DNA from 4 places in the Sporosarcina sp. P7 genome. Region 2 is predicted to be linked to each of the others. Evidence: riboswitches for the same ligand, from Rfam matches in the RefSeq annotation. Region 2 holds a riboswitch; each other region holds the start of a gene.
The links. Region 2 has a riboswitch for thiamine pyrophosphate ahead of CSV60_RS07770 (ECF transporter S component). Riboswitches for the same ligand answer to the same signal wherever they lie in the genome.
Positions count from the first base shown of each region.

Region 1: another riboswitch for thiamine pyrophosphate. It lies ahead of thiM (hydroxyethylthiazole kinase); the one in region 2 lies ahead of CSV60_RS07770 (ECF transporter S component).
Region 3: another riboswitch for thiamine pyrophosphate. It lies ahead of tenA (thiaminase II); the one in region 2 lies ahead of CSV60_RS07770 (ECF transporter S component).
Region 4: another riboswitch for thiamine pyrophosphate. It lies ahead of CSV60_RS13880 (ABC transporter ATP-binding protein); the one in region 2 lies ahead of CSV60_RS07770 (ECF transporter S component).

Region 1 is NZ_PDZF01000001.1:288,258-296,499, forward strand. Features, by position in the region: gene adh (aldehyde dehydrogenase) at 1-1,196, opposite strand, end outside; gene CSV60_RS01595 (DUF3238 domain-containing protein) at 1,617-2,813, opposite strand; TPP riboswitch at 3,006-3,107, shown strand; gene thiM (hydroxyethylthiazole kinase) at 3,170-3,943, shown strand; gene thiD (bifunctional hydroxymethylpyrimidine kinase/phosphomethylpyrimidine kinase) at 3,960-4,775, shown strand; gene thiE (thiamine phosphate synthase) at 4,775-5,434, shown strand; gene thiW (energy coupling factor transporter S component ThiW) at 5,446-5,934, shown strand; gene CSV60_RS01620 (D-serine ammonia-lyase) at 6,104-7,408, opposite strand; gene CSV60_RS01625 (response regulator transcription factor) at 7,452-8,063, opposite strand; gene CSV60_RS01630 (sensor histidine kinase) at 8,067-8,242, opposite strand, start outside.
Region 2 is NZ_PDZF01000006.1:85,382-93,623, reverse strand. Features, by position in the region: gene CSV60_RS07805 (biotin transporter BioY) at 1-202, shown strand, start outside; gene CSV60_RS07800 (universal stress protein) at 384-797, shown strand; gene CSV60_RS07795 (universal stress protein) at 1,049-1,459, shown strand; gene CSV60_RS07790 (dicarboxylate/amino acid:cation symporter) at 1,515-2,777, opposite strand; gene CSV60_RS07785 (DUF6526 family protein) at 3,027-3,461, shown strand; gene CSV60_RS07780 (energy-coupling factor transporter transmembrane component T family protein) at 3,536-4,306, opposite strand; gene CSV60_RS07775 (ABC transporter ATP-binding protein) at 4,299-5,750, opposite strand; gene CSV60_RS07770 (ECF transporter S component) at 5,772-6,341, opposite strand; TPP riboswitch at 6,423-6,534, opposite strand; gene CSV60_RS07765 (exonuclease domain-containing protein) at 6,722-7,294, shown strand; gene CSV60_RS07760 (YitT family protein) at 7,523-8,242, shown strand, end outside.
Region 3 is NZ_PDZF01000001.1:216,490-224,731, reverse strand. Features, by position in the region: gene ureC (urease subunit alpha) at 1-791, shown strand, start outside; gene ureE (urease accessory protein UreE) at 802-1,257, shown strand; gene CSV60_RS01200 (urease accessory protein UreF) at 1,250-1,936, shown strand; gene ureG (urease accessory protein UreG) at 1,974-2,594, shown strand; gene CSV60_RS01190 (urease accessory protein UreD) at 2,587-3,411, shown strand; gene CSV60_RS01185 (YheE family protein) at 4,033-4,470, shown strand; TPP riboswitch at 4,635-4,736, shown strand; gene tenA (thiaminase II) at 4,827-5,522, shown strand; gene CSV60_RS01175 (DUF3889 domain-containing protein) at 5,571-5,954, shown strand; gene CSV60_RS01170 (nitric oxide synthase oxygenase) at 5,998-6,759, opposite strand; gene hpaB (4-hydroxyphenylacetate 3-monooxygenase, oxygenase component) at 6,842-8,242, opposite strand, start outside.
Region 4 is NZ_PDZF01000017.1:978-9,219, reverse strand. Features, by position in the region: gene CSV60_RS13890 (ABC transporter substrate-binding protein) at 1-474, opposite strand, end outside; gene CSV60_RS13885 (ABC transporter permease) at 471-1,223, opposite strand; gene CSV60_RS13880 (ABC transporter ATP-binding protein) at 1,220-1,990, opposite strand; TPP riboswitch at 2,075-2,172, opposite strand; gene CSV60_RS13875 (TetR/AcrR family transcriptional regulator) at 2,333-2,902, shown strand; gene CSV60_RS13870 (YhgE/Pip family protein) at 2,942-5,998, shown strand; gene CSV60_RS13865 (DEAD/DEAH box helicase) at 6,107-8,242, opposite strand, start outside.

The DNA of each region.
Region 1 (8,242 bases), on a different contig from region 2:
CCTTTAAATACAGTCGGCTGCACATAATAACCCTCTGCAAGATCACCTTCGAGTTTATTTTGCTCACCGCCCGTCAGACATTCCGCGCCTTCTTGTTTTCCAATATCCAAGTAAGATAGAATTTTCTCTAGTTGTTCAGTGGATGCCTGAGCACCCATCATGACCGTCGGATCCAATGGATTTCCTATTTTGATCGCTTTAACACGCTCAAGTGCGCGTTCCATGAACTTGTCATAAATGGATTCCTGAATCAACGCACGGGACGGACATGTACAGACCTCACCTTGGTTCAATGCAAACATAACAAAACCTTCAACCGCCTTATCAAGGAATGCATCGTCTTGCGCCATGACATCTTCAAAGAATATATTCGGAGATTTCCCGCCCAGTTCCAATGTAACCGGAATCAAGTTTTGAGAAGCGTACTGCATAATTAGACGACCTGTTGTCGTCTCCCCCGTAAAGGCAACTTTATTGATGCGCGGATTGGATGCTAGTGGTTTTCCTGCTTCCAGCCCGAAACCGTTGACTACATTCAGAACACCTGCTGGTAGTAAGTCCTCGATTAATTCAACCAATACTAAAATAGACGCAGGTGTTTGCTCAGCCGGTTTTAACACGATACAGTTTCCTGCAGCCAATGCCGGAGCAAGTTTCCATACCGCCATCAGAATCGGGAAGTTCCAAGGAATAATTTGCCCCACGACACCTAACGGCTCATGGAAATGGTAGGCTACTGTATCGTTATCAATTTGACTGACCCCGCCTTCTTGCGCACGAATTGCAGAAGCAAAGTATCTAAAATGATCCACTGCAAGCGGAAGATCAGCATTCAATGTTTCACGGACAGCTTTTCCGTTATCCCACGTTTCAGCTACAGCTAGCATTTCCAAGTTCTCTTCAATACGATCTGCTATCTTCAGCAAAATATTCGAACGTTCAGTGACCGATGTTTTTCCCCATGCATCTTTTGCTGCATGAGCTGCATCTAGAGCCAGTTCAATGTCTTCTTCTGTAGATCTGGCTACTTGGGTAAATACCTTACCTGTAACTGGCGTGGAATTATCAAAATACTGGCCTTTTACTGGTGCTATCCACTTGCCACCGATGAAATTATCATAGCGTTCTTTGAACTGAACCTTTGAACCTTGTGTATTCGGATTTGCATAAACTAGATTTTCTGAAGCTTGTACCATACTGCGTCACACTCCCTGTTCTCATTATTTTGCTTGTATCCCAGCGCAATCGTTATGCACACAAAGCTATTATACGAAACATAGTTTCACATTATGCCTGATGTGTACGCTTTTATAAGCTATCTATTATTTTAAACTATTTAGTAAGCGCTTTCAACAAAATGCTATTATAAAACAATGAAGAGGATTTTGAATTTCCAAGCCTACAGGTAAAACACAAAAGAAATAAGTGAAAAATTAGAGAAGTGGAAAAATATGAGCTAGACGGTAGAGTTGAATTGATAGAAGAATTAATTGGAAAGTTGAACGTCCGAGTCAGAAAGCTTAATTCGGAACGGAGGAGTTTTCAAGAAACGATCATCTAGTAAAGCATAGTTAAATGAACCGCCACAACTCACTATGGATTGCGGCGGTTCATTGTCAATTACACGTCATATAGCGCCAATAATTATCCCCTAGCACACCCGTCAAATACGCCAATCCTTCACTTTCAGTACGATGCACAGGGCGCCAGTTCTCGCCATCAAGCGATAAATAAATTTCATGATGAGGTGCATCATTGTGATAGCCTACCAGATCTAAGTTACCTTGCTGATCCAAATGAGCTTTCACTTCATAGTGAATAGAGGGTGAAGCGGTTAATGGATTGCCTACATCATGAGTAATTGTAAAATAAACTTCTTTCGATTTCTCCTCCAACCGATCGATTTCTATACCCTCTACAGAAGCATGGGCATGGCGCTTATACCGCTTCAAAGTATTTAAGCCAATTGACGGCCCAGTTGCTTTCGTAAACCGCAGATTGCTGTCTCCTCCGATAAATTCTCCTTCTATATCTACACGCGTGCGGAAGCTTTTTCCTTCAGGGTTGAAGTCCCGATCGTCTCCTGTAAAGTATGGAATCGGCGAAAAAAGATTCGGATTTTTTATAATATCTTCCTTTAAAAAAGTCGTGTAGCGGAACTTCCATTGCTTCACTTCATTTAACTTTTTCCTGTCAGCCACTGGAATGAGTAATCGATCCCGTTGCTTTACTCGCACGGAAAATGTATAGACTTCTTCTGTTGGTTTATTATTAGGATCCGGAGGCATAATCACTTCATACACTTTTGATGCGATTGATTTACTGACATTCATTTTCTGATTGCTATCAATTAATGGGCGTGTTGCCACGACACTATATACTACCGCCTCAGAAGAACTTGTCTCGCGATCAATAAAACGATTATCCGTAATTGTCTCGATGTATTGTCCATTCCGGAAAACATCAAACTTCTCTACATCCTTAATCCACTCCCATGACAGAGCAATTTGTGATGGGGCGGCAATCGTTGTGATCACCAAGCGTTGTAAAGGATGTTCATCTTCCTGTACTTCTGTCAGAGGTGATGTCTGGATAACAATTACATCTCGAACCCGTCCTTCCTCCACTCGTTCCACTGTATATTGAAAAGGATATGACGGATCTAGCTCCCCATCCGTAAACTTTGGAGCCGTTCCTTCATATACTTGTCGGTCATTTTTATAGACACGATAATAACCACCTGTGTCACTCCACGTGAATGATATATCATCCAATGAATGATTCATCTGTTGAATTTCGAATAATTTCTCCATTTGCGATCTGCTCCCTTTTATCTATTTCATCTGAAACAGTTATACGCCTTCAGATAATTATGTAACATTCAGCATATCGTTATACCTTTTCATCTATGCACAATCACTCATTTCCAATTACTTTGATCCTATAATGCCAGTATTATTTTAACCTTTTTCATGTATATGATATAATCAGCCTGTCTAATACATAGCCACCACTAGGGGCGCCTTTTATTGGCTGAGATGCAATTACGCAAACCCTTTGAACCTGATCTAGTACATACTAGCGGAGGAAAGTGGGTAGTTTTCATACCCAACCGCCCACCTATGCATGGGCTTTTTGTATATATACCTTTTTAAGGAGGAAAAGAAACATGCAGCTTATTCAAGAACTTCGTCAAAAGCAACCGCTCGTTCATTGCATGACAAACTTTGTAGTCGCGAATTTCCAGGCAAATGGGTTACTTGCAATAGGCGCTTCTCCCGTTATGGCGGATGCAGTGGAGGAGGCAGAAGACATTGCAAAAATTGCCGCTTGCAGTATTTTAAATATTGGTACATTGAAGCAACAAACAGTAGACGCAATGATTTTGGCGGGAAAAAGTGCCCGCGCAGCAGGAAAACCTGTAGTACTAGATCCAGTTGGTGCAGGTGCTACGGCTTTTCGTAAAGCTAGCGTTCTAAAAGTGCTGGACGAGGTAGATATCACACTGATCCGCTGTAATACAGGGGAACTTGCTGCGATTGCAGATGTTCCATGGGCCGCTAAGGGTGTTGACGCAGGAGAAGGTTCTGCCGACATCGTTAGTATAGCGAAAAAGACTGCCCTTAAGTACAACTGTCTCGTGGCGGTTTCAGGCGAAGTCGATTTAGTCACGGACGGCCATTCCACATTATCCATTACGGGCGGCCACCCGATGATGACCACCATAACCGGCACGGGTTGTTTACTCAGTTCTGTCACGGGTGCATTTCTCTCCGTAGGAATGGAACATCCCTTGGAAGCCGTAGCAGATGCACTTTCATTTTATAAACGGGCTGGTGAACAAACTGCAAAAGTTTCACGTGGTCCTGGCGACTTTGCTGTAAACTTCTTAAATACCTTATATACATTGGATAACGAACGGAAAACAATTTCAGTATACTAGACAGGAGGTTTTTCGATTGACAGTACAAGTAGCATTGACCATTGCGGGTTCAGATAGCGGAGGAGGCGCAGGAATTCAGGCCGACTTAAAGACGTTTCAGGAGCTAGGTGTATACGGCACTTCTGCCATAACTGCAGTGACTGCTCAGAACACACACGGTGTTCACAGTGTTTATCCAATACAGACAGATGGAGTAATAGCACAAATTCGTGCAGTACTTGATGATTTTGATGTAAAAGCATGTAAAACTGGGATGCTGTTTTCGGCGGAAATCATTACTGAAGTAGCTGCGCTATTAAAGGAATACCCTCCGTTTCCTTTAGTCATTGACCCTGTCATGATTGCAAAGGGAGGACAGGCTTTATTGCAGCAACAGGCGATTGAAGCATTAAAAGAGCATTTACTACCGCTAGCTACCATTGTCACTCCAAATATTCCTGAAGCGGAAGTGCTAACCGGAATGAAAATACGAACAGACGAAGACATTCGGCAAGCTGCAGCCGCTTTTATCAAAATGGGAGCAAGAGCCGTCGTTATGAAAGGCGGTCACCGCAATGATGTACTGGATGCAAAGGATTATTACGCGGACGAAGAAGGGCAGTCATTCACTGTAACAACACCTTGGATTCAAACCAAAGATACACACGGGACCGGATGCACATTCGCAGCGGCTTTGACGAGTTTTCTGGCTAAGGGCTATTCTTTGACGGATGCAGTTGCCGAAGCGAAGCAATTCATACAGGCCGCGATTGAAAATGGCCTGAAGATTGGTTCAGGGCACGGACCAACCAATCACTGGGCATACAGTGAACTGAAAAAGGAGATGCACTGATGTCAAACATGGAAGTGAGGAAAGCATTAGGCTTATATTTTGTAATGGGTACACCAAACGCTCAGAGTCAGGATCCGTTAGCAATAGTAGAAGCGGCTCTTCGCGGTGGTGTCACATGTTTTCAGTTGCGTGAAAAGGGATCTAATGCGCTTGAAGGCGAGGCTTTGCTCGGATTCGCTAGAAAGTGTCAGGCACTTTGCAGATTGTATCGTGTTCCTTTCATCATTAATGACGATGTGGATTTGGCATTGGCCATTAATGCAGACGGGGTTCATGTAGGACAAGATGATGAACAGGCAGACAGCGTGCGTCAGCGAATTGGTCCGGATAAGTGGCTTGGAGTTTCAACTCACAATGCACATGAGGTACAAATTGCACAATCAATCGGGGCGAATTATGTAGGTCTGGGTCCGATCTATCCGACGTCAACCAAACTCGATGCTTCGGCAGTTGTAGGTACCACTCTAGTAGAAGAAATCCATACTGCGTTCCCTGATATGCCGATCGTCGCTATAGGCGGCATTACACTGGCTACTACAGGCTCTGTTATTCAAGCCGGGGCAGACGGTATAGCTGTGGTCTCCGCTATCGCTTCGGCTAAAGATCCGCAGTATGCAGCAAGCGATTTATCAAACACCATACACTCTTTGTTGGCATGAATAGGGATCGTATGAATACACGGAAAATGATTTTCATGACAATGTTTGTCGCAATTGCAGTTGCCGGCTCTGCATTCGTTTCATTCCCTGCTGGTATCGCCAGAGCGTATCCCATACAGCATACTGTAAATGTTATAGTGGCGATCGTAATGGGTCCGGGGGCCGCTGTCGTGGTAGCGTTTATGACAGGACTCGTACGTATACTGACAGGGACAGGTTCGCTGCTCGCATTTCCTGGCGGGATGATCGGGGCGTTTTTAGCTGGCGTATTATACCGGCGTTTCAAAAAGAATTGGAGTGCAGGCATCGGGGAGATTATCGGTACCGGTTTGATAGCACCATTGTTTGCAGTGCCTTATGCCAAAATCCTGATGGGCACGACCGTAACCGCTTTATTTTTCCTACCCCCTTTTCTTGTATCGACGGTGAGTGGGACAATTATCGGTCTATTATTAGCTCCAAGACTCTTGAAATTAAAGATTTTTAGAGATTTGCAGTAAGACCATGATGTAGGACAAAATGGTGGGCAAGCGTAATGAGGACAAACTTGTGTCCGGGAACGTTGATCAACGATGTCTCCTAGCTTCCAAATCATCTATTCTAAAAAGTAAGATCCGCAGAGAATAGTCCCTGCGGATCTTTTGTCGATTTCCCGGGAAATAGGGTGTATTATTTCCTCGTATAATGATAATAACTCTTCATTTCGTCCACAGGCACCATATTTCCGCCCGTTCCCCATACAAGGTGCGTTGCGTTTTTGGAGTCTGCTAACGGTAATGTAGACTTAATAACTTGTACAGGTCCTGTCATACCAGCAAGTGCTGAAGGTTCTAGCCAGATGTCTTCACTATCCGCCAGCTCTTTAAGAAGCGTAAATAATGTCTGATCTTCTACCGTATAGCATCCTGTGAGGAATGGTTCCATCGTTTTTCCTACAAATGCAGAAGCTGTACCGACTGCTAAACCATCAGCCGCAGTTTTATTGTCCAAGCCAAAATCTGCAACCGAGACTTGGTCGTGCATTCCTGTCATCATACCAATCATCATGCACGGTGAGTGTGTCGGTTCAGCAAAGAAGCAATGCACATGATCACCTAAAGCCAATTTTAATCCGAATGCCACACCGCCTGGTCCCCCGCCTACGCCGCAAGGTAAATAGACGAATAGAGGGTGCGCTTCATCGACAGTAATATTCTGCTCTTTCAATTGTGCCGCAACACGTTCCCCTGCCACTGCATATCCCATGAATAAATCCGTAGAGTTTTCATCATCCACAAAATGACAAGACGGATCAGCCTCTGCCTGACGCCGGCCTTCTTCTACTGCTTTACTGTAATCATCGATATACTCCACCACCTGAACGCCTTTGGAGCGCAGTAAATCCTTTTTCCACTGTTTGGCATCGGCTGACATATGCACCGTGACATTGAAGCCAAGCTTTGCACTCATAATACCAATACTCAATCCCAAATTCCCTGTCGAGCCTACAGCAATTTTGTGCTTCGCAAACAACTCTCGGAATCTCGGCGTATCGAATTGGCTGTAGTCTTTTGTAGAATCTAGCAATTGACTATATACCGCAAGCGTCTCTGCATGCTTCAAAACTTCATAAATACCACCACGAGCCTTGATTGAACCTGAGATCGGCAACGCATTATCCTGTTTTAATAAAAGCTTTCCCGGAATATGGATAGCATACGCTTTTTCGAGTTCTTGCTTCATCTTTGGAATTGGGGTTAATGGGGATTCAATAATACCTTTATCCGTATCTGGAAAGACTTTCGCCAAATAGGGAGCGAATCTCTCCAGACGTTCGCTGGCGTCCACTATATCAACTTTTGATAAACGTGTCTTCAACAGGCCAGCTGCTACCAATTCGACAGAAGGATTTTTCCATAACACTTCCTTCTGCTCCATCACGCTTCGTAATAAGGGTAGCTTTACAAGCCATTCACTTTGCGTAATCTTATTCACTTATCACTCACTCCCTCGTTATGAATGTACGTCCGTGTAGATTTCACTCGAACCAGCCTTTTTCATTGAATAACGTAATCGCTTCAATACGATTACGAACTCCAAGTTTATCCAGTATGGTGGAGACATAATTACGGACAGTTCCGGGTGATAAAAACAGTTCAGCCGCAATCTGTTTCGTAGTTTTCCCTTCCGATACCAACTTAAGTACTTGAACTTCCCGCTCAGTCAATGGATTCTTCTCTTCTTCTTTCATATCAAATGCCATATCAATTAATTCAGGCGCATAAATTCGGCGCCCTTCTATAATAGAATGAATCGATTTAACCAACTCTTCAATGGGATTATCTTTCAGCAAATATCCACGAACTCCTGCATTCCGCGCTCGTTCGAAATAACCTGCCCTAGCAAACGTCGTGAGAATAATAATTTGGCATTCCATATCTTGTAGTTCTTCCGCAGCATCCAAGCCGGTTTTAATCGGCATTTCAATATCCATTATACAAATATCTGGCTGAAGACTTTTCACCAAGTCTACAGCCTCCTGACCATTTTTAGCCTTGCCTACTACTTCCATATCTTCTTCCAGGTTCAACAACGACCCTAGTGCACCGAGCAGCATTCCTTGGTCTTCTGCAATTACAATGCGGATCATACGTTACTCCTCCTTTATTTGCTTTAAGACAGCAGGTACCATAATTGTTAGTTGAGTCCCTTTGTCACCTTTAATCGACATTTTACCGTTGACGAACTCCAATCGTTCCTTCATGCCATCAAGCCCATTTCCTGGTAAATTCACGCCATTTTGCGCGATACTAATCCCATTATCGTTTA
Region 2 (8,242 bases):
TGCAAATATCATTGGAATGTTCATCGCCTTAGCGTTTGGTACAGTATGGCTAAAGTTTATTGCGGAACTTTCTTGGACAGCTGCCGTCATGGCGGGCTTTGTTCCATTTTTAATCGGTGGTTTCATCAAAGCATTTCTTGCAGCGTGGGCGGGTATTACAGTTCGCGGAAGATTGCTCGCTAATCGATTATTGCTCGCTTAATTTAATCTCACAGTATAAAAAACGTTAATTCATATTATATGAGTTAACGTTTTTTTTAGATGTGTTAGTCCATTGGTATTTCACGTTGAGTGGATTAGGAAAGCAGTTGGATTACTGAATATTATCGCGTTCTGGTATATACTAACAATAGCGAGTATTCAAAATAATGGGGGCTGTTAGTATGAAGATTGCTGTAGCTATAGATGGTTCTGAACATGCTTTTCGTGCAGCGAAATATGCGCTGACACTATTAAAAGAAGCACAAGACGCGGAGCTTGAAGTGATTTCCGTAACCGACTATAACAAAGTGGAAGATGAACAACTCCTGTTGCAAAATCTAAAAAGCTTATCCTTATATCAAGATCGAATTGTGAGGCCAGTAGTGGAATTGGCGGAAAAAGTCGGAGTTAAAACGAGTATCACGCTGTTACGAGGAAATCCAGACCATGAAATCATTACACATCTGCAGACAGCAAATGTTGAGCAATTGGTACTGGGTAGTCGTGGAATGAACATAATGCAGGAAGTAGTGCTTGGCAGTGTAAGTCGCAGTGTAATGGAGCAAGCAAATTGTCCAGTAACAATTGTTAAGTAAATGAAGTGGTCATATGATCTTGTTCACTGGACATTTATATTAGAATTATGGTTTTCTGGGAAGCTGATTGTTGGATTTTTGTTAAATAATTGGTAGAATGATTTTGGATTGATAGAACAGGGACTTACTGCTGGACTATACGATCCGTGAAAAGGGTATAGAGTATGAGAATGGAATGTTATGTCTGTGACGGAAGCTGAGAGAAGATCTCAATTGTAAAAACGAAGAAAGTAGTTTTAGGAGGTTTTATCATGAAGATTGCTGTGGCGGTAGATGGCTCAGATAATGCATTACGGGCAACAGATTACGCGATCATGTTAATGCAACAATTTTCTGGAGCGAAACTGGAATTGATCCATGTGATCGACTTTAATAAAGAAGATGAGCGATTGTTAAAACAAAGTCCTAACAGTCTTGCTATGTACCAGAAGAAGAAGATGCAATCTGCATTGAAGTTAGTCAATGATAGTGGAATAGTCGCAGAAGTTACAATGCTCCAGGGAAATCCGCATCAGCAAATCATTAAACACGTAAACACGAATGAAATTGATCATCTCATCCTAAGCAGTCGCGGTTTAAAATTACTTAAAAAGCTAGTTATGGGTAGTGTCAGTCAAAAAGTAATTAAACATGTGAATAGCTCTGTCACGATAATTAAATAAACAATATAAAGCAGAACTGCCGTAGCATATCCTACAGATATGTTACGGCAGTTTTTTAGAGTCTTTTACTGTCGGCGTATGCTGGTTCTGGACTTTGCGTTTTCATATCGGTGATTGAAGAATTATCTTCCCACTTATCTAGTATCACGGCATTGGCTGTATTGCCAAATACGTTCAACAATGTACGGAAGCCATCAGTCAAACGATCCACTCCAGCGACAAGCGCAATACCCGCAAGAGGTAAATTGGCTGCGGCAAGTACAGTGGACATCATAATGATACCTGCACCTGGCACACCAGCTGTACTAAATGATACGACAAGTGCACTGACAATGATTGCTAGGATTTGTGCGCCACTCAGCTGGATATCAAATAGCTGAGCAACGAATAAAGCATTGAATGTCTGCAAAATGCAAGCACCGTCCCGTTTCAAGGCAGTTCCTAAAGGTATCGCAAAACCTGCAATCTCTTCTTTCATTTTAAATTCTTTTTTGCTATTTTCAATAGCGACCGGCAATGCTGCATTAGAGCTAGCCGTACCGAATGCGATACCGAATGTCGGCTGGAAGCTTTTCCAGAAGTGCTTTGGAGACACATGCAGGAAGCTTAAAATAACAAAGTACGCGATAGCCATCAGTGTCAAAGCTAAGATTAATCCTAAAATATAAACAAATAATTTTTGCAAAATATCAAGACCTTGCGTGGCAATTACAGAACTAATTAAGGCGAAAACACCTATTGGCGATAATTTCAAAACAAGCATCGTAATCTTTTCTACGATAGTGTGTACGCTTTCTACGAATGAAAGAAATGGTTTTGCTTGACTGCCAGCCATACGAATTCCGATAACAACAATAATTGCCGTGAAGATAATCTGCAACAAATTCCCTGTGGCGAACGCTTCGAATGGATTGGTAGGAACTATCGAAATCAACCATTCAAGAATACCTTGTCCTTCCTTTGCCTCTCCCGCTGCCACTTCCCCTAAGCCATCTACCATATTCCCGGGTTTCAATACTGAAGCGGTGATGTAACCAATGACAAGCGCGAGTATGCTTGTGCTGATGTAAAGGAATAATAGCTTCCCTGTCAACCGTCCAACTTTTTCAGAGTGATCTATACTAGAGAAACCTACAATCAAAGATGTAAACACAATGGGTACTACTACGAACTGGATTAAGCTCAAGAAAATTTTACCAATTGGGGAAAGTACGTATTCATTCAATTGCGGTACTGCTTGCGGGAGAAAGATATTTACGATAATGCCGAAAATTATACCCGACATAAGACCGACTGTGATTTTTGTTGAAAGTTTCATAGAAAACAACTCCTTAAATCCTTATTGATATAGTAGGTTTAATATAATGAAATATATATGTTTTGTCAATGCTAATAATTCTAACTATTGAAAGAGTGTATACAAGTCGCCAAGTTTATTGAGTCTTGTTCAATAAGATCGAATGGTTTCACGATGAATTGAAACCACTACCTTAAGAAAGGGCAATTATGTATACAACTAATATTAAATCATGTAAGATACCCCTGTAGGTATGTGAGGAGGGACGAGATGAAAGAACAATCGTATGAAAATCATACACGGGTAACACCTTTGCAACACTATATTTGGTTACCATTAAGCGTTCTATTGATTTTGACAACAGCGATCTATGGAATTTATCAATTTGTAAAGCATGGTTTTTCAATGCAGATTATGTTATTATTCGCTGTCATCGTTCTTGCTATTATTCCAGGGATGCTTGCACGGATTTATGCGTTGTCTTTGCAAGATCGATTAATCGTCACGGAAGAACAGCTTCGTTACTTTATGTTGACGGGTAACCGTTTAGCTGCACATTTGACGAAATCACAATGGATTGCATTACGATTTGCTTCAGATGAAGAGTACGTGGTGCTTGCGAATCGAGCAGCAGTGGAAGATCTGTCACCTGATGAAATTAAGAAATCCATAAAATCATGGAGAGCAGATCATCAGCGTGTGTAATGAAAAAAGAGAGCACAGGATCTGAACTAGATCTGTGCTCTCTTTTAATTTGGTTACATATTCTATATCGCTAATTATCGATATATTGATAGCAAAAAGGCTGAAGATAAACTACATATCATGACAAGTAAAAACACCATATCTACCCCGGTATACCGTGTAGGATAATAATACGTCCTCGCAGCACCCATCTGATACTGTTTAGCTTCCATCGCCACGGCAATGCGTTGTGCGCGACGTATACTTTGGGCAAATAGAGGAACTGTATGGGACTGCAATCGTTCATATATACCTCTAAATCCTTTTGAAAACTGGATATTCCGTACTTTTAAAGCATTCCTACGAATTTGCAGCTCTTCAGTGACAGCAGGAATTAAACGAAAAGCTGCAATAAAGCTATAGGCATATTTAGACGGCAGACGAAACTGCTGCATCATAGCATAAAAGAATAGTACGGGTTGGATTGTTAAGATAAACGTAAAGCCGAAGAAGCCAAATGAAAGTGATTTACTCCCGAGCAACAGCGCGTGTTGAATACTCTCTTCGGAAATCTTGAGTAGTCCCCATTGCCACAACACCGTTTCACCCTTACCGAATAATAACATCGTCAATCCAGTGGACAGGAATGAAATGACTAACGGAATGGAAAGCAATAAAAGTTTCTTCAGTGAATAGCCGCTGAATATATAAAATAATATTCCATATAGAATAGCTTGTGAGATAGCAAAAGGTAAACTTTGATTCACAAGCGTAATGATCAAGAACGCAAAAAATACGATGAATTTTAGCGCGGGATTGACTCGGAATAGCCAGGTTTCGCGTTTAGGTGTGAACCAATTAAACACTCTTTGCACCACCAACTTCATTAGCCGTATGCACAACGCCGTCAACTACAGTCCAAACAGCAGTAGCGAAGTTCTCTACTATTTCCGTATCATGCGTAACCATCAAAATTGTCATGCCTTTCGTGCGCAACTGCTCCAATTTCTCAAGAATAGCGAATGTGTTTCGTGCATCCTGTCCAAAAGTAGGTTCATCGAGTAACAGGATATCCGTACTAGGAGTAAGGGCAGTTGCTACACTCAAGCGACGCTTTTGGCCCGTAGATAGTTGATAAGGATGGCGTGAAACGGAATCGGGCAGGTTAAATAAGCGCATCAATTCCTTTGCATACATGTCTGCATCGGCTTTTGGCATACCGTGCAAAGATACTGTTAATTCTTCCGTGATCGAGTTCGTTACAAATTGTAGTTCGGGATTTTGAAAGACGAGCGATAGACCTTTCGGGAGTTGCCGTTTCTTCTTTTTCCACACAATGGCTACGCCGTTCACTTCATAGACGCCGTTAGTCCGAAGCAATTGCATAAGAGATAAAAGCAATGTACTTTTACCAGAACCATTTTCCCCAACAATCGTAATCCAGTCACCGGCCTGTACAGTCGCATGTTTGGCGGAAATCTTCTCCACTAGACCACGATAACCGTGAAAATCCTCGATATGAATTTTCTCTTGTGATGAAACCACTTGACGATTTAGCATCATCAATTGAAATGCATCAGAAGTTTTATATTCTTCCCATACCCCTGGATACCAAATGCCATAACGTTTCAGTTCTTCCTGAAAGTTTGCAAAAATATCTGCAGGTGAACCGTCTGCTAGTATGACACCATGATCATTAAACAACACAACACGATCTACCCAGTCAGCAATCAAATCGATTTTATGCTCCACGATGATCACAGTTTTATCAGCGGTTGCTTCTTTAATAGAAGTCCAAATCTGTTGCGTGCCTTCCGGATCCAGTAATGCGGAAGGTTCGTCCAGAAATAGCACGTCCGGTTCCAATAATAAAACAGAAGCCAATGCCAACCGTTGTTTCATACCTTGAGACATTTCATTGATGGGCGTGTGGGCATCTATCAAGTGCAAGTCTACACGCTTCAACACCTCCTCAATAAGAGGTGCCATTTCTTCACGTGGCACCTGAAGATTCTCTAAAACGAATGCGAGTTCTTCATCGACGTAGGTCATACAGAACTGTGTATCTGGGTCTTGGAAAACGAACCCCCACGAGTCTGGTAACTGAATGCTTGTTGCTTTCATTGGCAGTTCGATAGAGTTCGGGATAATGCCACTCAGTACTTGAAGTAAAGTGGATTTCCCACAACCGCTAGGACCGAGCATGAGAACTTTTTCACCGGACTGAACAGAAAAGGAGAGGTCCTTAAAGACCAAAGCATCTTCTCCAGGAAACTTCAGTCGTAAATCGGTAACGCTGATGTTATTCATAGTTGGATCATACCTCCGCTTTTACTGATCAAGCATCGTATATTCTTTCTTATCGACGGGGCGAATTAGCGATGTCACACCTGTTGCTTCTAGCGCTTTTACAATAAACACAGCGAAAATACCTGTGAAGATGAATGCGCTGATTGCACGTAATCCGTATTTCACAATGAGTGCCCATGTTTCGAGTGCTGCGTAACCATAAATCAAATCAAGTCCGAAACTTGCAAGACATGACGCGACTCCTGCTAACCCTGCAATTAAAATAGAATAGCGTCGATAACGGAATGCAGCGAACAATAATTCAGCAGCAAGTCCTTGTGCGAATCCATACATCAATACTTCAATACCATGGCCGGCAAATGAAGACAAGGAAGCCCCTGCAATACTTGCGATGAATGCAGTACCGGGCTTTCGTAATAATAGGAAGGCAAACGGTCCCACCATGAACCACATACCGTAAAGCAGTTGACGTGCAACAGGCATGATCGGTTTGACGACAGTGTATAAATCATCCCAAAACTTCATGAGCACGCCAAATACAACGCCGATCATGATGGTGATCAATAAATCGGTAAACTTTAACTTTTTCAAACTCTTCCACTCCTCGTTATTTTTTATACAAAAAAGCCGTCTGAAGAGCAGACGGCCGAGGAAGGAAAGAGATTCCTGTATAATTCCATCGATCACGCTCTCTACGCTGGCATTACCCAGATCAGATTAACGGTCAGCAGAGGATTCATCTGCTATCTCAGCCTGATTCTCTCAAGCACCCGGACGGACAATCATGTAAGCAATTCTAGTATACAGCACGTTGAATTGTGTGGCAACTTATGAAATTACTAGACGTTCAATTAAATGCTGACAGTTCAAGTGGAACATATTGTATTGAAATCCTGATATACTAAAAGGATCAAACTGTTCATAATTATATTCTCGATATCATGCAAATAGAGTGTAAAAGGAGTTTTCACATGACAAAACATATAGCATTTATTGACGTGGAGACAACAGGCATGCGTGCCGAGACGAGTGAAGTAATCGAGTTAGGGGTTATGCTGGGAGAGTATGAAGATAATCGTATTGTTCGAGTGGCAGATGAGTATTGCGAGTTTCAAGAACCGTTCTATTCTATCTCCCCGATCATTACCCAGCTCACTGGCATTACCGATCAGATGGTCAGAGGGAAGTCGCTTGATATGGATAGAATACTAAAAATACTAGATCAAGCAGACGGTATAGTAGCACATAACGCATCATTTGATAGGGGCTTCGTTAGTCGACTATTACCTGAAACGCTCGACATGGACTGGTATTGCTCCGTTAGACAAATCAAATGGAAAAATTATGGATTTGAAAACGGCAAACTACAACAATTGCTGAGAGCGCACCGAATTCAAGTGCATAACGCCCATAGAGCGCTCGATGATGCGAAGAATCTAGCTGTGTTGCTGAACTCATCCAATCCCAACTTGGCGGATGATACATTCATCTCGTATTTGATGAATAAAGCCCCAATGAAGAAACCAGCAAAATCAAGATTTTAACTACTAGAAAGACCAGTCATCATGGGATGACTGGTCTTTTCCTTTTCGATACGACTCTTGGGTTACTGCGGCCATGTGGTTTCTATGCTACTACTATATTTAGTTGCGCGTCATGTCATTGATACAAAAAAATACAAAAATCTACTGTCCATGGAATAGTTTATCTAGATAAAAGGGTATGGTAAATAGAAGTATGTGACTTACTAAATAACTGAAAGGAATGAGAAGATGAAAGTAATTACAAAGAAGTCACATAAGAAGTTACGTCTTCTATTGCAAGCCTTTTTCGTCATGATGGGTGCAGTGATTACAGCGTATGGACTTGAGTCAGTCCTTATTCCAAACAATGTATCGGATGGTGGGGTTACAGGACTAAGTATTGTGGGTTCTAAAGTTTTTGGACTTCCGTTAGGTGTATTAATTGCGATTTTAAATATACCGTTTATCTTCCTTGGTTACAAACAGGTAGGTAGGCGCTTTGCAGCACTTTCTGTCGTGGGCATCGTATCCTTAAGCGCCAGTACAAGTTTAATGCATCATATTCCCATCATTGTTCAAGATGATACATTATTGATAACTGTCGTTGGCGGTATCATTATTGGAGTCGGAATCGGAATAGCTTTGCGTAATGGTGGAGCACTTGACGGTATTGATATGCTCGCAGTATTGCTTTCAAGAAAACTCCCATTTGGGACAAGTGATCTAATCTTATTCCTAAATGTTTTTGTCTTTATCGTCGTTTCAACTGTCTTTGGGCTGACTGGTGCGATTATGTCAGCAATTGCTTATTTCATCGCATCGAAAGTCATATCTATCATGGAAATTGGATTTAGTGGTTCCAAAACATTTAAGATTGTAACGGATCAACCTGAATTGATGATAGAAGAGATTCATGAACGTTTAGGTCGAAGTGCTACTTATCAAGTGGTGCAAGGGAGTTTCACGAAT
Region 3 (8,242 bases), on a different contig from region 2:
CGATTAATACGATTGATGAGCATTTGGATATGGTGATGGTCGCTCATAACTTAAATCCTTCTGTGCCAGAAGATATCGCATTCGCAGATTCACGCATTCGTAACGAAACGATTGCAGCGGAAGATATTTTACAAGATTTAGGTGTCTTTAGTATGACGAGCTCCGATTCTCAGGCGATGGGCCGTATCGGTGAAGTTGCTCTTCGTACGTGGCAAGTAGCCCATAAAATGAAAAAGCAACTTGGCGTGATGGAAGGTGATAGTGAGTATTCGGATAATAATCGGGTAAAACGCTATGTCGCTAAATATACGATTAATCCTGCTATTGCTCACGGGGTATCTGAGTATATCGGTTCAATTGAAGTTGGTAAAATGGCCGATCTTGTCCTTTGGGATCCGAAGTTCTTCGGAGTCAAACCGGAGATGATTTTGAAAAGTGGAATGGCGGTATTTAGCTTAATGGGCGATGCAAATGCAACGATTCCTACACCGCAACCCATGATTTATCGTCCGATGTACGCAACACTCGGAAAGGCATTGCCGCAAAGTTCCATTACATTTGTTTCACAGATTGCATATGATCAAGGAATAAAAGAGAAGCTTGGACTTGAAAAAGTAGTACTGCCTGTCCGTAACATACGGAGTCTTACGAAAAAAGATATGAAATTAAATACAGCTACACCACATATTGATGTAGATCCACAAACGTACGAAGTGAAAATCGATGGAAAGCTTATAACATGTGACCCAGTTGACGAGGTGCCAATGGGGCAACGCTATTTCCTATTCTGAGGTGAAAAAAATGATTGTAGAAGAAATCGTAATGAATATCAGGGATTTAGATCCAAGTGAGTATGAAAGCCGTCATAAAGAGAAAGTGTACTTAGAAAGTGCACATTTAATGAAGAGAATACAACGCGTAGAAACCGATCACGGACGTGAAATTGGAATTCGATTAAAAACTCCGCGTGATTTGGAAGCGGGAGACATTCTGTTTATGGATGATAAGAATATTATTTTGGTTGATGTCCTTTCTGATGATTTAATTATTATTAGCCCGCGGACAATGCTTGAAATGGGAACGATTGCCCATCAACTTGGAAATCGTCATTTGCCTGCGCAATTTGAAGACGAGGATATGCTTGTGCAATATGATTATTTAGTTGAGGATTTGCTACAGGAAATGGATATTCCATTTAAGAGAGAAGAACGAAAAGTTGCAAAGGCTTTCCGTCATATTGGGCATAGTCATGACTAATCATGCGTTATCTTTGTTACAGCTATGCGATTCTAGTTTTCCCATCGGCTCTTTTAGTCAATCATTCGGGTTAGAAACCTATATTCAAAAAGACAAGGTCACCGATGCTAACACATTTTCTGAGTGGTTACATGTCTATGTGCATGAACAGCTTGCTTATGCAGACGGCTTGGCTGTAAGACTCTCATATGATGCACTGGATAACGATGACCTGGATAAGGTTTGGGAATTGGACCGCATATTGACTGTACAGAATCTTGCTCGCGAATCACGTGATGGTACACAGCGTATGGGTGATAGAATGTTAAACATTGCAGAAGCCATTTACAAAATACCTGTGTTAACTACTTACGCCCAAAAAATTCGTGATAAACAAGCTTTTGGCCATCCAGCCATTGTTTTTACGATGATCGGACATCATCTTCAAGTAGAAAAGAATACAACGGTTTTATATTACTTATACTCGACGGTTGTTAGTCTTGTGCAAAATGCTGTACGGGCAATCCCGCTTGGACAAACTGCTGGACAGAAAATCATTTACACTTTTCAACAACAACTTCAGCAAACGACAGACAAAATAATGGAATTAGACGAAGAAGAGTTTGGCGTTGTATCGCCAGGCCTTGAGCTTTCACAAATGCAACATGAACGTGTCGGGATACGTATTTTTAGTTCGTAATAAATGAAATGAAATTGATAATAAGGATGTGCTTAGAATGGGACCAATTAAAATAGGTGTCGGTGGACCAGTTGGTGCGGGAAAAACCATGCTTGTTGAAAAAATTACACGCGCGTTAGATGGCGAAGTGAGTATGGCGGTTATTACCAATGATATATATACGAAAGAAGATGCCAAATTTTTAGTTGCGAACGGTATTCTTCCGGAAGACCGTATTGTCGGCGTGGAAACAGGAGGCTGTCCACATACGGCAATTCGTGAAGATGCTTCGATGAATTTCGCTGCGATTAATGAATTGAAAGAAAAACATTCCGACCTCGAGTTGATTTTTGTAGAGAGTGGCGGTGATAACCTAGCGGCTACTTTCAGTCCAGAACTCGTAGACTTTTCCATATATATAATTGACGTAGCGCAAGGTGAAAAAATCCCGCGCAAAGGTGGACAAGGAATGATTAAATCTGATTTGTTTATTATTAATAAAACAGATTTGGCACCATACGTTGGGGCGAGACTTGAGGTAATGGAGTCCGACACAAAAGTATTTAGAGGAAATAAACCTTTCTTTTTCACCAATTTAAAAGATGATCAAGGACTAGATGAAGTGGTTGAATGGGTCAGAAAACACGCTTTGTTAAAAGGACTAGGACAAGATGCCTGAATGGACAGGTGTTCTTGACCTTGTCATGGAAAACCGACAAGGACGCTCCGTGGCGAAAAGCGTTTACTTTCAAGGTGCATTTAAAGTGATGCGTCCCGTCTATTTCAATAAAAATAGTTATCCATGCTATTATTTATTGAATCCTGGCGGTGGCTATTTAGATGGAGATCGGTATCAAATGAAAGTCACGCTTGGTGAACGAGCGATGCTGACGTTGACGACCCAGTCAGCGACGAAAGTATATAGAACACCGACCGAGCAAGTCTATCAAGAAACAGTCATTCGTATGAAGAAGGATAGTTATCTAGAGTACTTACCGGATGCACTTATTGCATACAAAGATGCCAGTTGCTATCAAAAAAATAGTATATACATGGAAAAAGGAGCAACTTTGCTGTATGCTGAAATTTTGACTCCGGGCTGGTCGCCGGAAGGAGAAAAATTCAGCTATGACATGCTCCGTTTGAAAACCGAGATTTATATGGAAGGTCAACTTGTTGTCTTTGACCATATAAAACTTCATCCAGCGTCACAAAATATGAATGAGTTAGGCTTTATGGAAGGATACACACATTTGGGTTCCTTAATTGTCGTTGGAGAAAAAACGAATGATGCTCTATTGGATCGATTATATGAAACTCTTCAACAAGAGGCTGGAGAATTTGCATTCGGATTGTCTAAGCTTGCCGTTCCCGGCTTCACTATACGCATTTTGGCAAACTATACACAAGTCGTAGAGCGAATTATTTCAGTCTGCCACCACGTAATTAGCGAAGAATGGGATCAAATGAAACCAAGTTTTTTAAGGAAGTACTAGAAAATGCCCGACAATTCAATGAGTTGTTGGGCATTTTCTGTCCGTTATGCTATTACTGCAGAAATTAATATGCATGGAAAGTAATAAAGAAGGCTAAATTATTCCGTATATATTCTGCAGTTTGTTCAAACAACTTTGTCACTGTTCAAATGATTGAAACACAAAAATTAGGGTATTATTATACATACGTGGTGTGTCATTCGTAGGATTAACCATGTCCGTCAAGTCAATAGAATGTATAGCAGTCTTTGCGTGTATTGGTTCAACATTCACGGTAATTATTAAAGGCTGCAATAAAGTTGTTACACATGTGTGAAGTTGATCTTCCGCCTGGTAGTGAGTGAAGATGTAATAGAGTGTACGGGAAGTAAGTTCGCTACGACTTACGGTGTTTGGACCATATATTCGAATGATATAAAGCATAGTAGAATATTAATGGATTTGACAACAACCTATTGCTAAGTTATATTAGAGTTTAAATTTTTTTAAAGGATTTTTACGTGAGCAGGAATGATGGGTAATTAAACTTCAGGCTAGAAGGCTTGAATTAGTAGTTATGGATAACGTAAGATGAGCCATTTTATAAAAAGAGGCTTTATACTATTTTTGGAGGTGTTCCCTGTGGTAGATGACTTTGAAGCAGAAAAAGTTTTTGAAGACAGGCAGTACGAGCGAATTCAGTTTAAGCTCATCTTAGAAGGTCGTAAGTATAAAGGTGACTATCATGACGGTAAAATCCAATGGCTTAATCCACATCCCAAACATGATGTTGGCGAAGAAGAAGTAATTGCCATAGAGGATAAAGTTTTGGAACTTCTATCAGAGCAAGGGATTCGAAGTGAAGCGGATGATATTGAGATCGAACAATCGAATAGCGGAAGTCAAACTCGACCACTTCAGTCATTTAAATTGAAGATTCAAGGCGAAGAATTTAAAGGTACATTCATTAATGGCAAAATTGAATGGTATCATCCTAAACCACGACGTAAACTAGAAGAAGAGCGCGTAAAAAAAATAGAAGAAGATGTTGAGAAAAAGCTAAAAGAACATCTAGAATAACAAATTGACACTTCGTGAAATCTGCCGAATAAACGTATTCGATTGAGTGAGACAAACATAAGGTCTTCTGCCAATCACTGTGTTGTATGTAGGCTACGTGCAATCTCAATTCGTTTGACCTTTCTGACAAGTTAAGACTACAATGAATATACAAATGAAATAGTTGTTACCGCTAGGGGTGCTCTGTGGAGCTGAGAGAAGCATATGCTTTAACCCTTTAACTTGATCCGGTTCATACCGGCGTAAGGAAGTGGTGTAGATGTTACTTAGCTTATTTCTGTGCTCTGTGATGTCTCTCCGCCACTTCTTGTCAAGAAGTGGCTTTTTCATTTATCACGAAAAAGGGGAGAGTATACATGAAGTTTACAGAACGTTTATTAGAGAAGACATTACCGATTTGGAGACAGAATCATAGTCACCCGTTTGTCCAAGAGATTGGAAATGGTCTGTTGGATCAGGAGAAGTTTCGTTTTTATATGGTGCAAGACTATTTGTATTTAATTGACTACGCGAAAGTGTTTGCTGTGGGCACGATGAAGGCTACGGATGTAGAGACGATGGGTAAATTTGCTGCATTGCTTAACGGTACACTACACACTGAAATGGAACTTCACCGTCAATATGCAGCACGCTTTGGCATTACCGAGGAAGAGCTCGAGAATGCTCAGCCGTCTCCAATTGTCCTAGCGTACACGCACTATATGCTACATGTAAGTCAAAACGGCTCTCTAGCGGAAGTTGTCGCTGCATTATTGCCGTGTGCGTGGAGCTACTGGGAGATCGGCAAAGAGCTTTCGGAATTGCCTGGTGCGCTGGAACATCCATTGTATGGTGACTGGATTCGCATGTATTCATCGGAAGACTTTGGCGAGTTGGCTACTTGGTGCTTAGAATTAATGGACGAAACTGCAGAAGGCAAGCCTGAATCAGAATTAGTGAGGTTAGAGGAGATCTTCCTTAATACGACTCGATATGAGTATATGTTCTGGGACATGGCCTACACGAAGCAAATGTGGCCTGGTATGCATGAAGGACAGATGATTACAAATTAATATAAAAGAAACGTCCGACTATTTAAGTTGGATGTATTTCATTTAGAATTGAATGGATATAAACAGCGCATGCTATTCCTAAAGGAGGTGTGCGCCATCTTTGCAAAAATAGGTTTGGCACTTGGAGTTTTATTGACAAGTGGGTCGGGTACTAGTGATGAGTCAGCTGCTGCACTTAGTAAAGTGGAAGTACCGGCATACGCCAAATGGTCAAGGCTTGCGATCAAACAAACGATGCTCAAATATCCTCATGCAGATATCAAGGATTATTTGCATATCGCAACCGACTCAAAAAAAGTTACGGGCGTGGAGAAATTTCAGCTTTGGTTAAAAGAGGAAGAGCGGGAATTCGGTGTAATAGTGACTGTCACCTATTCAGCTGAAACAGGTAAATTTATTCGCATCGATTTTCAAGAAATACCTGTTCAATAAGCCAATGCCCCTAGACCATATAACATGGTGTAGGGGCGTTGGTTTATTCGGGATCTCTTTGATAAAAGAAATTGGGAGTGATAATGTCATTGGCAAACCGTTTGTGATAGACATGGGTAGCGGCGGGTGATAGTGGTGGAATGAGCCATACCGAGTTACCTGTCACTTTTCTTCCTGCACTTTGCTCTTTCTTTTCGAACGATTTGAATTGTTTAGCTGCGGTATGATGATCAACAAGTGTGACGCCTTCTTGCTGGTAGGAATGTAGAACGGCTATATTCAACTCTACAAGTGCTTTGTCTATCCAAAGAGATCGATTGGATTTCGTGTTAAGGTCCATCCGTTTGGCGACAGACGGCAAAATATTATAACGGTCCGCATCTGCAAGATTACGCGCTCCAATTTCCGTACCCATATACCAGCCGTTAAATGGTGCCATGGGATGTTCAATTCCACCGATATCAAGACGCATATTGGAAATGATCGGAACAGCATACCATTTTGTATGCAACTCAGAAATTCCTTTGATTTCGGAATGACTGATAGGTACCTCTTTTACTAACGACTTTGGCAATTCAAAAAGCCGCGGAGATTTCCCATACTCTTGAATGACAAGCGGTAGTACATCAAAAGGTGTTTTGGCTCCTTGCCAACCAAGGCTTTCACATAACTTAGTCATTTCAATGGATGTAGAGTCACCAATGTTGATTTGTTCTTCTCGTGAAAGTCCTAGTTCATCATAACAACTGTGAATAAACTGGACTGCTTCTTGAAATAGCTCAATTCTATTTACAGATAGCACCATAATCGTCAACTCCATATACAAGGTGTAGCATCTGGCAAATACGATGAGCTGACATAATTTCGGCAAATTACTGACTTTTCATTTAATCTGAGAGTAAACGGCGTATCATTTCTTGTCCTGCGTCTTTTGGATAGGATCGGTATAGATGTCCTGATAAGCGAACTGGATCACCGAAGAAATACCGTTCATATTGCGTTTGTCTTGTGCCGAACGAACTCATCGTCAAATCCCAAGCCAACCGAAATAGTTGTACACGTTCTAACGCGGTTTTCGTAGCACCTTGTAGGTACTTTGTGAGATCAGGTTGAATAGCCGAATGAAAATCCTTATCGGTAGGTAGCGCAACCATCCCACTCGCTCCAATTAGCTGAATGATTTCACTAAAACGCGGATAGACTTTTGGGAAAATATTGCTAGCTATTTGAAGTGGTATCGCACTTGGACACATATAACCCCATTGATCGGGTAATGCATCGGCTTCGGATTTATCTCGCAAGGCTTTCATCGTTTCGAGCCCTATAATTATTTCAGACAATTTCTCTTGAATGTGGAGATATTCCGCTATATTAATCGTTTGGACGAGTTGCTCTGCCAAATTTAATATGAACTCCGTCTTGACGATCTGTCTCGTAATGACTTGATGGGTAGCAAATGGATGAAATGAACTCATTGAGAAAAATTCTGAAGCTACTTCCTTATTGTGATGAAAGAATACACGCTTCCACGGGACGAGAACATTATCGAAAACAACTATAGCATCCATCTCTTCAAACCGTGAACTCAGTGGGTAATTAAACGTAGAATTCCCGCCTACAAATGATTCCCTGCAAAGAAAACGTAAACCTTCTGTACTGGAAGGAATGGAAAAGGCGAAAGCTTCATCAGGATCCCCAAGAAATGAAGGCGTGCTGAACACCAACACTTCATCCGTCACGCCGCCCTGTGTGGCTAGTAGCCTTGCTCCTTTAATGATGAGCCCTTCAGATGTCTTGCCTACAATCTTCGCGGAGATCGGTTCATCTGACGTATTAAAGGCATTCTGTGATCGGTTGACCTGCGGTGTAATAAAGGTGTGAGTAAAAGATAGATCTTCTTCTCGCGCACGTTCATACAGCGCTTGAATATGTTCTGGAAAACAGTTTTCTTTGCCGAGCAAGTGAGGGGAAGAAGAGGCAAAGCTCATAATCACAGTATTGAGGTAATCTGGACTTCTACCAAGTAAGCCACAGGAAAGTCTTGCCCATTCTTCTGTCATAACTCTTCGTTTCTGCAAATCCATTTTAGTTTTCGGTTGTAAGTAAGAAAGTCCAATTGGCTCGTTTGTGACTGGTGAGGCGTATGTCATGAGAGCCTTATGTGCAGGTGATAATTGTAAATTATACAGAGAAGCCTTTGTTTCAATAAGCCCTCTAAAGGCTGGATGTTTAGAAATAGGTCCTTTTAATTGCTGTCCATCTAGCCAAATCTCCGCGTCCTGCTCATT
Region 4 (8,242 bases), on a different contig from region 2:
CGTTTTAATCAACGATTCGTTCAGTGGAATTCCAGGATAGCCAATTGTTTTGCCTTCAAGATCTTTTGGTGATTGAATCGAGCTTTCTTCCAGCATGACGGTGTAATTAAGCGGCTCACGCACGATGGAGGCAATCGCTTTAACCGGAATATCTTCATTTGCTTGCGCTAAAATGACATCGGGTTGGTAATACAGTCCAAGTGTCACTTTTCCAGCTGCAGTTAAGTTCATTGGATCGGTCGGATTGGCAGGAAATTGAATGTCTACCTCCACGTTTTCTTCATTGAAATAGCCTTTTTCCTGCGCTACATATAGATAACTATGTACGGCATTCGGATACCAGTCGAGCATGATACTAACTTTTTTCATTTCATTGCTAGGTGTCTCTTTTTGTTCTGTAGTGGGCGCATCATTCGTACATCCAGCTAGCAGTAATAGAAGAAACGTGATGCTAAGAAACAGATGTTTTTTCATTGATGATTCCTCCAGTGTAAAAAGTGTTTTTCTAATACGACGACGAGTAGAAAGAAGATTATGCCTACTGCAGAAAGCAAGACAATCGGTGCAAATACGGCAGCACTGTCAAATTGCGTCATCATTCTTCTGCTAAAATACCCGAGTCCTGCCTGAGCGCCTAGCCATTCTCCAATTGCCGCACCGATTACGCTAAGTGTAACCGCCACTTTGAGCCCGGAGAAGAAAGATGGCAAAGCGGAAGGTAGGTCTAATTTATAGAAGATATCTTTTGAAGATGCGCCCATTGTCCGCATTAATTCGCGTAAGTTTTTATCCGACGAGCGTAAGCCGTCGAACACGCTGACGGTTATCGGGAAAAATGTAATGAGGACGGTGACCGCGACTTTACTCCAAATGCTGTAGCCGAACCATAAGACAAAAATCGGTGCGAGCGCAATGACAGGAATCGTTTGCGACGCGATGAGAATTGGGTAAAACGCTTGCTCAATTGGCTTCTTACTATACATCGCAATCGCCAGTGTGGATCCGATGATGATCGAAATCGATAAGCCGATCAAAATAGTTAAAGCAGTCGGAGGTAAGTGGTGGATAAACAGCTCCGTTTTCAGCTCCCATAATCTGATCAGAATTGCTGAAGGGGACGGGAAGAGGAAGCTTTTGTCGTAAAGACGTGCTGCGATTTCCCATACGCTAAGTACGATTGCGACGAAAAGTATCGACCAACTATACGAAGTCATCTTCTTCATAGCCGCGCCTCCGAACGAAGCTCGCTAATCAGTTGCTCTTTCAGTTCCATCAGTTCGGGTCGTGCCAAGTCCCGCGTCGTGCGTGGTCGGCTGAGAGGCACGACGACTTCGCGAATTGTCTGCACCGGCTTTTCAGCAAGTACAAAGATGCGATCGGATAGAAATAAGGCTTCGTCGATATCATGTGTGATGAAGACAATGGTTTTATCGAGTTTCTGCCATTGATCGATCAACCACTCTTGCATCGTCAGCCGCGTGATCGCATCGAGTGCGCTGAATGGCTCGTCCAATAATAAAATATTTGAGCCAGTCAGGATCGTTCGCAAAAAGGAAACACGTTGTCGCATCCCACCGGATAAGTTTCCAGGGTAGGCGTTTTCTTCTCCAACTAGTCCGAAGTCAGCGAGTAACTGGATGATTTCATCGGAAGAAGGTTTATGTCCTTGAAGTTCTACTGGTAATTGAACATTTTCTAGAATCGTTCGCCATGGCATGAGTAAGTCTTGCTGCGGCATATAGCCGACTTTGCCTAACCGCTTCGTTGCCACTTCTCCGTTCAATGAAATCTTCCCACTGTCAGGGTTCTCAAGGCCGGTGATGAGTCGGAATAACGTGCTTTTACCATACCCGCTTGGTCCAATGATGCTAACGAATTCGCCTTCTTTAACGTGCCAGTTAACTTGATCGAAAATAACAGTTGGTTTCGAAGCTTTCGTTGCTTGATAATGAAAAGAGACATTCATAAACTCTAAAACTTTATTCACCATATTCTTACCACTTCTCATTTCTTCAAAAAATTCACACAAAAAAACCACTTCTCTGTGCGAAGCGGTTGCATAGTACGGACAAAATCCGTCATATGTCCACTTCCCTCCGCTAGCATTATCTAGTGCAGGTTCAAGGGTTAAGGCGAACGCCTTTCTCAGCAAAAGCACCCCTAGTGTTTATCCAACTCTTATCGTTACATAGTCTAGTAAAGTAGTCAACTTCAATTTAGTAATTATTCTAGTAACAATCCGCAAACCTCTTGCATTTAATTGGTCATCTATGTAATATAATGACTAACAGACCGGAATGGTATTTCGGTCACTTTTAAAGGGAGTGTCATCATGGATCGCAGAGAAGAAATCATATTGGCGGCTGAAAAATCATTTTCGATGTTTGGCTATAAAGCGACGACGATGGATCAGGTAGCGAAGATTGCGAATGTAGGGAAGGGTACAATCTATACGTTTTTCTCAAACAAAGAGGAATTATTTCATTCGATTGTGTGGAAAATGGTTGAAGAAATGAAAGATATTTCTGAACGGACAGCGATAGAAGGAGCGTCTTTTCAAGAGAATGCCCATGCGCGTATTATGCAGTTGCTGAAATTTCGCGAGACGCATCAGTTATTCATTAAACTGATAGAAGAAGAGAAAGAGTTGCGCACACCTGCTGTAGGAGATGTGTTAACTACTATTGAGAAGGAAATAGTGAATTTCATTGCTGGAAAGATTGATCGCGGTATCGCAAAAGGTGAATTGAAGCCATGTGATAGCGAGTTAATTGCATATCTTTTATTCAAATCATATGTAGCACTAGTTAACGATTGGTCGAAAACGCACGATGACCAGCTGACGGAGAAGCAAATCACGGACGTGTTGAACCATACAATTTTCTCCAGTTTGTTAGTATGACGTGCGCATGACGGAATATAGAGTGAGGGTTTATACTAGATGAATAAAATTCGGTTCATAGTCAGACGGGATCTCCGGAATATCTTCAAGAATAAAGCTGCGCTCATTGTCATTGCGGCCATTGCGTTTCTACCTTCCCTTTATGCTTGGATGAACATCCTCGCCTCGTGGGATCCCTACTCCAATACGAAAGGCGTAGAAGTCGCGATCGTCAGTGAAGACGTAGGTGCGAAAATCGAGGATAAGGAATTCAATGTCGGGGATGAAGTCCTCGTCTCGCTGACTAAGAACGACGATCTTGGCTGGCAGTTTGTAACGAAAGATGAAGCGTTAAAAGGCGTGAAACACGGTGATTACTATGCTGCGATCATCATTCCGGAAGACTTCTCAGAGAATTTAAGCAGTATCGTAACCGATGATATGAAAAAGCCATCATTGGATTATTATATTAATGAAAAAATCAATGCGATTTCTCCGAAAGTAGCGGGCAAAGGTGCGTCTGCTATTGTAGAAAATATCGACAAAACATTCGTCGAACAAGCGAATGAAGCAGTCCTCAAGGTATTCAATCATCTCGGAGTAGAACTTGAAGGAAATCGAGTGAATATCGAAAAACTACGAGATGTAATTTATCAATTGGAATATGACATTCCTGAAATTTATTCAAAATTACAGATGGTAGATAAAGGCTTGGATTTTGCCGATTCATCTATCGACCGCGTAGATGTCGTACTGGACGATGTCGATGCCGTGCATGCCAATGCGAAAAAGTTGAACGCACGCTTGATCAATAAGTTGCAAGAGAATGAAAAGGCTGTGGATCACACGTTGCGCGTCATTACGTCTAACCTGGAGAGTGCACAGACGGCATTTCGCAAAGTACCTAATTTGACGAGCGAGCTGTCAGGCAAAGGGGAAGATGTCGATCGTCTTGTCGATTCGCTACGTGATAAGCAAGGCAAGTTGGAAGATACGAATGCGCGTTTAGATGATATTTACGATTATTTGAAAAAACAAGACCAGAATCTTAAAGACTCTACGAATATTAAAGATTTGCAAAGTACTTTGAATGATAGCGTCACAGATTTAAACCGTCTGAAAAAGAATTTGGAAACGATCATTTCCACTTTGCAGAATGGCACCAATCCGGCGACTGATTTAATTACGCAAACACAAGCGCTGTCTGACAAACTCGCTGAAGATATGGAAAAAATTAAAGGCAATTACGAAAATGTATTATCACCGCAAACTCAAAAGCTAATGAAGCAGTTGAATGAGCTTTCCGTAAATATGACGAGCGTATTAGATCGCGCGACTGAAGTAAACAGCAATGCGCAGAAAGTCGTTCAAAGCTTAATCGGTAAGCGTGAATCCATTGACTTCAGTAAATACCAGGAGCAACTCGACACTATGTCCACTGCGATAGAAAGTCAGATTGGTAAAATGGATACCGTCATTTCTGTTTTAGAAGCGGCAAGTAAAGTGACAGGCAATGACAAACTTGTCGGTTTGCAACAAAAATTCATCGCATTACGGGATCAATTATCGTCGACCAAACAGGCCATTGATAAAGTGCAAGCCGCTATTACTAAAGGGGAGAAACCGAGCCTCGAGTTGTTGAATCAACTAAACGGACAGCTACAGGCAAGCCAGCAGAAGATTGTCGATGCACGCAATCAATTCAATACGAATAGCCAAAATGCAATTCAAGATGCTATGGCACAACTACAAACTTTCGACGAAGGACTACGCGATCGGTTCAATGAACTTCAAGCCTCGAAGACAGAAATTGATGAGAAGCTTGCAGGATTGCTAGAAACAGCGGAAGATCCGAAGGTGACGATCGGTGTACTTCAAACGATGGTCGGCCGAATCGATAATGGACTTTCGGCAATTGGCTCCATCCAAAATGGATTAACGGATCTTGAGAAATTCATTAATTCGGATAAACTGTCCAATGAAATCGAACGAATCAAAACGGTTCAAGACAGCCTGTCATCTGCCCATTCATCCGTTGACGGTTTAGTGGGTCGAATCAATGAATCGAAAGCGAATGGCAAAAAGCATTTAGCTGAAGTCGATCGTGTATCTGGAGAATTGGATCGTTCGGTTGGAGAAGCTATCGATTTCGTCAATAGTGATTTGACAAGAAAGTATAAATCCGCGATCCGTGATGCAACGAATGCATTGTATGATGTGTCCGATGTACTGGATGAAGTAAATGGACGGATTCCACGACTGCGCACTGCGCTTGAAAAAGCAGAGGAAGGCGTGGCGCTTGGGAAAACAGATTTGGCGAAAGCGCAACAACTCTTCCCAGAAGCACGTGAAACCATTGAAACGATGGCAGAAAAGATTCGTAAGTTAGAAGAAAACGGAGACTTAGATAGGTTATTAGATATTCTTTCAACGGATCCAACAGGCGTCAGTAAGTTTCTGGCTGAACCGGTCGTCTTGAATGAACATGCGTTATATCCGATTCCAAACTACGGTTCAGCCATGAGCCCGTTTTACACGACACTTTCATTGTGGGTCGGTGCGTTGTTGATGGTGTCTACATTGAAAGTCGACATCCGAGAGAAGACACAATTCAAAAACTATCAAACCTATCTTGGGCGATTAATTATATTCGCTGGGATTGGCACGATTCAATCGTTGATCGTCACGCTTGGTGAGTTATTCATTATGAATGTCTACGTCGTCAACAAGCTGCCATTTGTATTATTCGGTGTACTGATCAGCGTCGTATTCGTTACGATCGTCTACACACTCGTGTCCGTATTCGGTAACACCGGGAAAGTCATCGCGATCATTTTAATGGTCATGCAACTCGGTGCATCAGGGGGGACATTCCCGATCCAGATGGCACCAGAGTTCTTCCAACAGATATCTGCATTTATGCCATTCACGCATGCGATCACCTTATTGCGTGAATCCATCGGTGGAATCATCTGGGCAGTAGCGTTAAAACAAATCCTTTATTTGCTCATCTACTTCGCGATAGCGCTTGGTGTGGGGCTTGGATTGAAAAAGTTTTTCAATAAATCGAGTGATAAGTTTATGAAGAAGGCGAAGGAAAGTAATATTGTGATGTGATGGAATGAAGACTGTACAGAAAGTGGTTTTACTAACTTTTTGTACAGTCTATTCGTGTGTAATTAGATTTTGGAGTCTCAATTAAATGGATATTCCGAAACTATTGCATTAAAATAGCTTCATTTGCTCCGAATTACTATTCTCACACGCTCCATTAACATACCCCATATCCCTAAAGCCTTTTGAACGCTTTTTGGCCATGTTTATAAGGGCATGAACTTTCTGGTCAATATAATCGTATACGCGTACTTCTTGTTTAGTAGAGTGGTTGCGATGTAACCGTCCTACGTATTGGGTCAATAAACCTTTCCAAGAGATCGGCATAGTTAGGAACAGCGCATCTAATCGAGGAAAATCAAATCCTTCACCTATATATTTTCCTGTCGCTATAATTAAGAGTTCTTCTTCGCTTGATAAATCACGGAGAAGATTTAATGCCTTCTTTTGTTCTTTTTTAGAGAGTTCTCCCGAAAGAACTATAATGTTTTTTGCGAATCCCTTAAACATACTGTGAAGTATATTAACATGGCTTATTCTTTCGGTCAGAATTAATGGCGTCCTACCTTCTTCCAATGCTAAAAGCACGTCTTCGAAAATAAGTCCATTTCGCTTAGTATCTTCTGCAATTTCATTGTACATTTGCTGTACATTTTCAGATGTAGTTTTATAAGAGGTTCTTCTTTCAAAGATAAGATGATGAAAAGGGCGAATGAGTGCTTGTTCTTTAGCATCTGTTTTATATAAAATTGGACCACATTGCATCGTAATTATTGGGTGAAGTCCATCTTTACGAGCTGGTGTGGCTGTAAGGCCATATACATACTTTGCTCGAACCATCTTCATTAATTGTTCAGAAGTATAAGCTGATAGATGATGGCATTCATCTATAATAATTTGACCGTATTGAGTGATAATAGGATCAATTCCGTTAGAGGTTAATGTTTGTATGGTGGCTACATCAATTTTTCCTGTAGGCATCCGTTTTCCACCGCCAAATTGGCCTATTTCCTTACGGGGTGAGTCTAGAAACAGGGAGAGCTGATCAATCCATTGATTTAGTAACTGTTTACGGTTCACTATGATAAGGGTATTAACTTTTTGTTCAGCGATAAGAGCAGCTGCTGTTACGGTTTTTCCAAATCCAGTGGCGGCTGCTAAGACACCGCCATCATGTGCTTGCAATTGTTGAAGTGCATCTACCTGTTGTGATGATAAGGTGCCATTGAAATCTGTTTTTATAGGGCTTCCTGCAAAGCGTTCATCTATCCAATCTAATTCAATTCCCTTAGAAGACATTAATTCCTGGATTGCCTGCTCACATCCTCTTGGAAGAATTAAATGAGAAGTAGTTTTATCGAAACAGTCAATCACCGAAGGTATGGTATACGTCGACAGTCTTTTTGCTTTTGCTTTAAAATACTCCGGGTTCCCAAATGAAGCTAAACTTTCGAGTTGTGATGTAAGTGCATCAGAAAGTTCTTCTAATTTGAAATGAATACCGTTCTTCTTAATGGCTGTTACGGTAGTTGGATATCCAGTAGCTTTATTAGAGGGAATTTGAACTTTTAGTAACTGAAGGTATTTGTAAACCATGTTCTTATCCACCTTATTTAAACAAGATAAATAAAGCCATTGATCTTCAAATGGTTGAAAGACTTCATCAACAAAAACGCTATTGCCAAGGTCTCGGGCATAGCGTTGTAGCGGTAGAGCGATTAGGTTTCCTAGGCTTCTAGTATTTGCAAGAGAATCCTGACTTGGAAATAAACGATCAAAGGAATCTAGCTCAGTAGATGTTTTCTTATCCGCATGTGCAATCAATGCTTTGCCAAGAGTGCGAGCTAATGAGGAAGGTAAGGCTTCTGAAAAGAAGAACCATACATGCGCTCCATTGCCAGAGCGGGATCTTTCAATGCTAAAAGGAAGCCGAATACTTCTACAAACATTTACGAATGCAAGTACATCATCCTGCCAATTCTTTTTATCAAAGTCTAAAACAAGAAACCAACAAGAGTTATCTACTAACAAGGGATATAGACCAACAATGTGCTTACCACTTAAATGATCATAAATGGTTTGATCTGTCAGAGGGGTATTGGCCTTATTCCGACGAACTGGTGAATATCCGCTCTTACCATCCTCCAACTTCCATCTAGTTGCATATACATCTGTTCTACCCCGAAATACACTTTGAAATAATTGAACTTTTTGTTGTGCTGTTGAAGTATTGGTAATTAAACTATT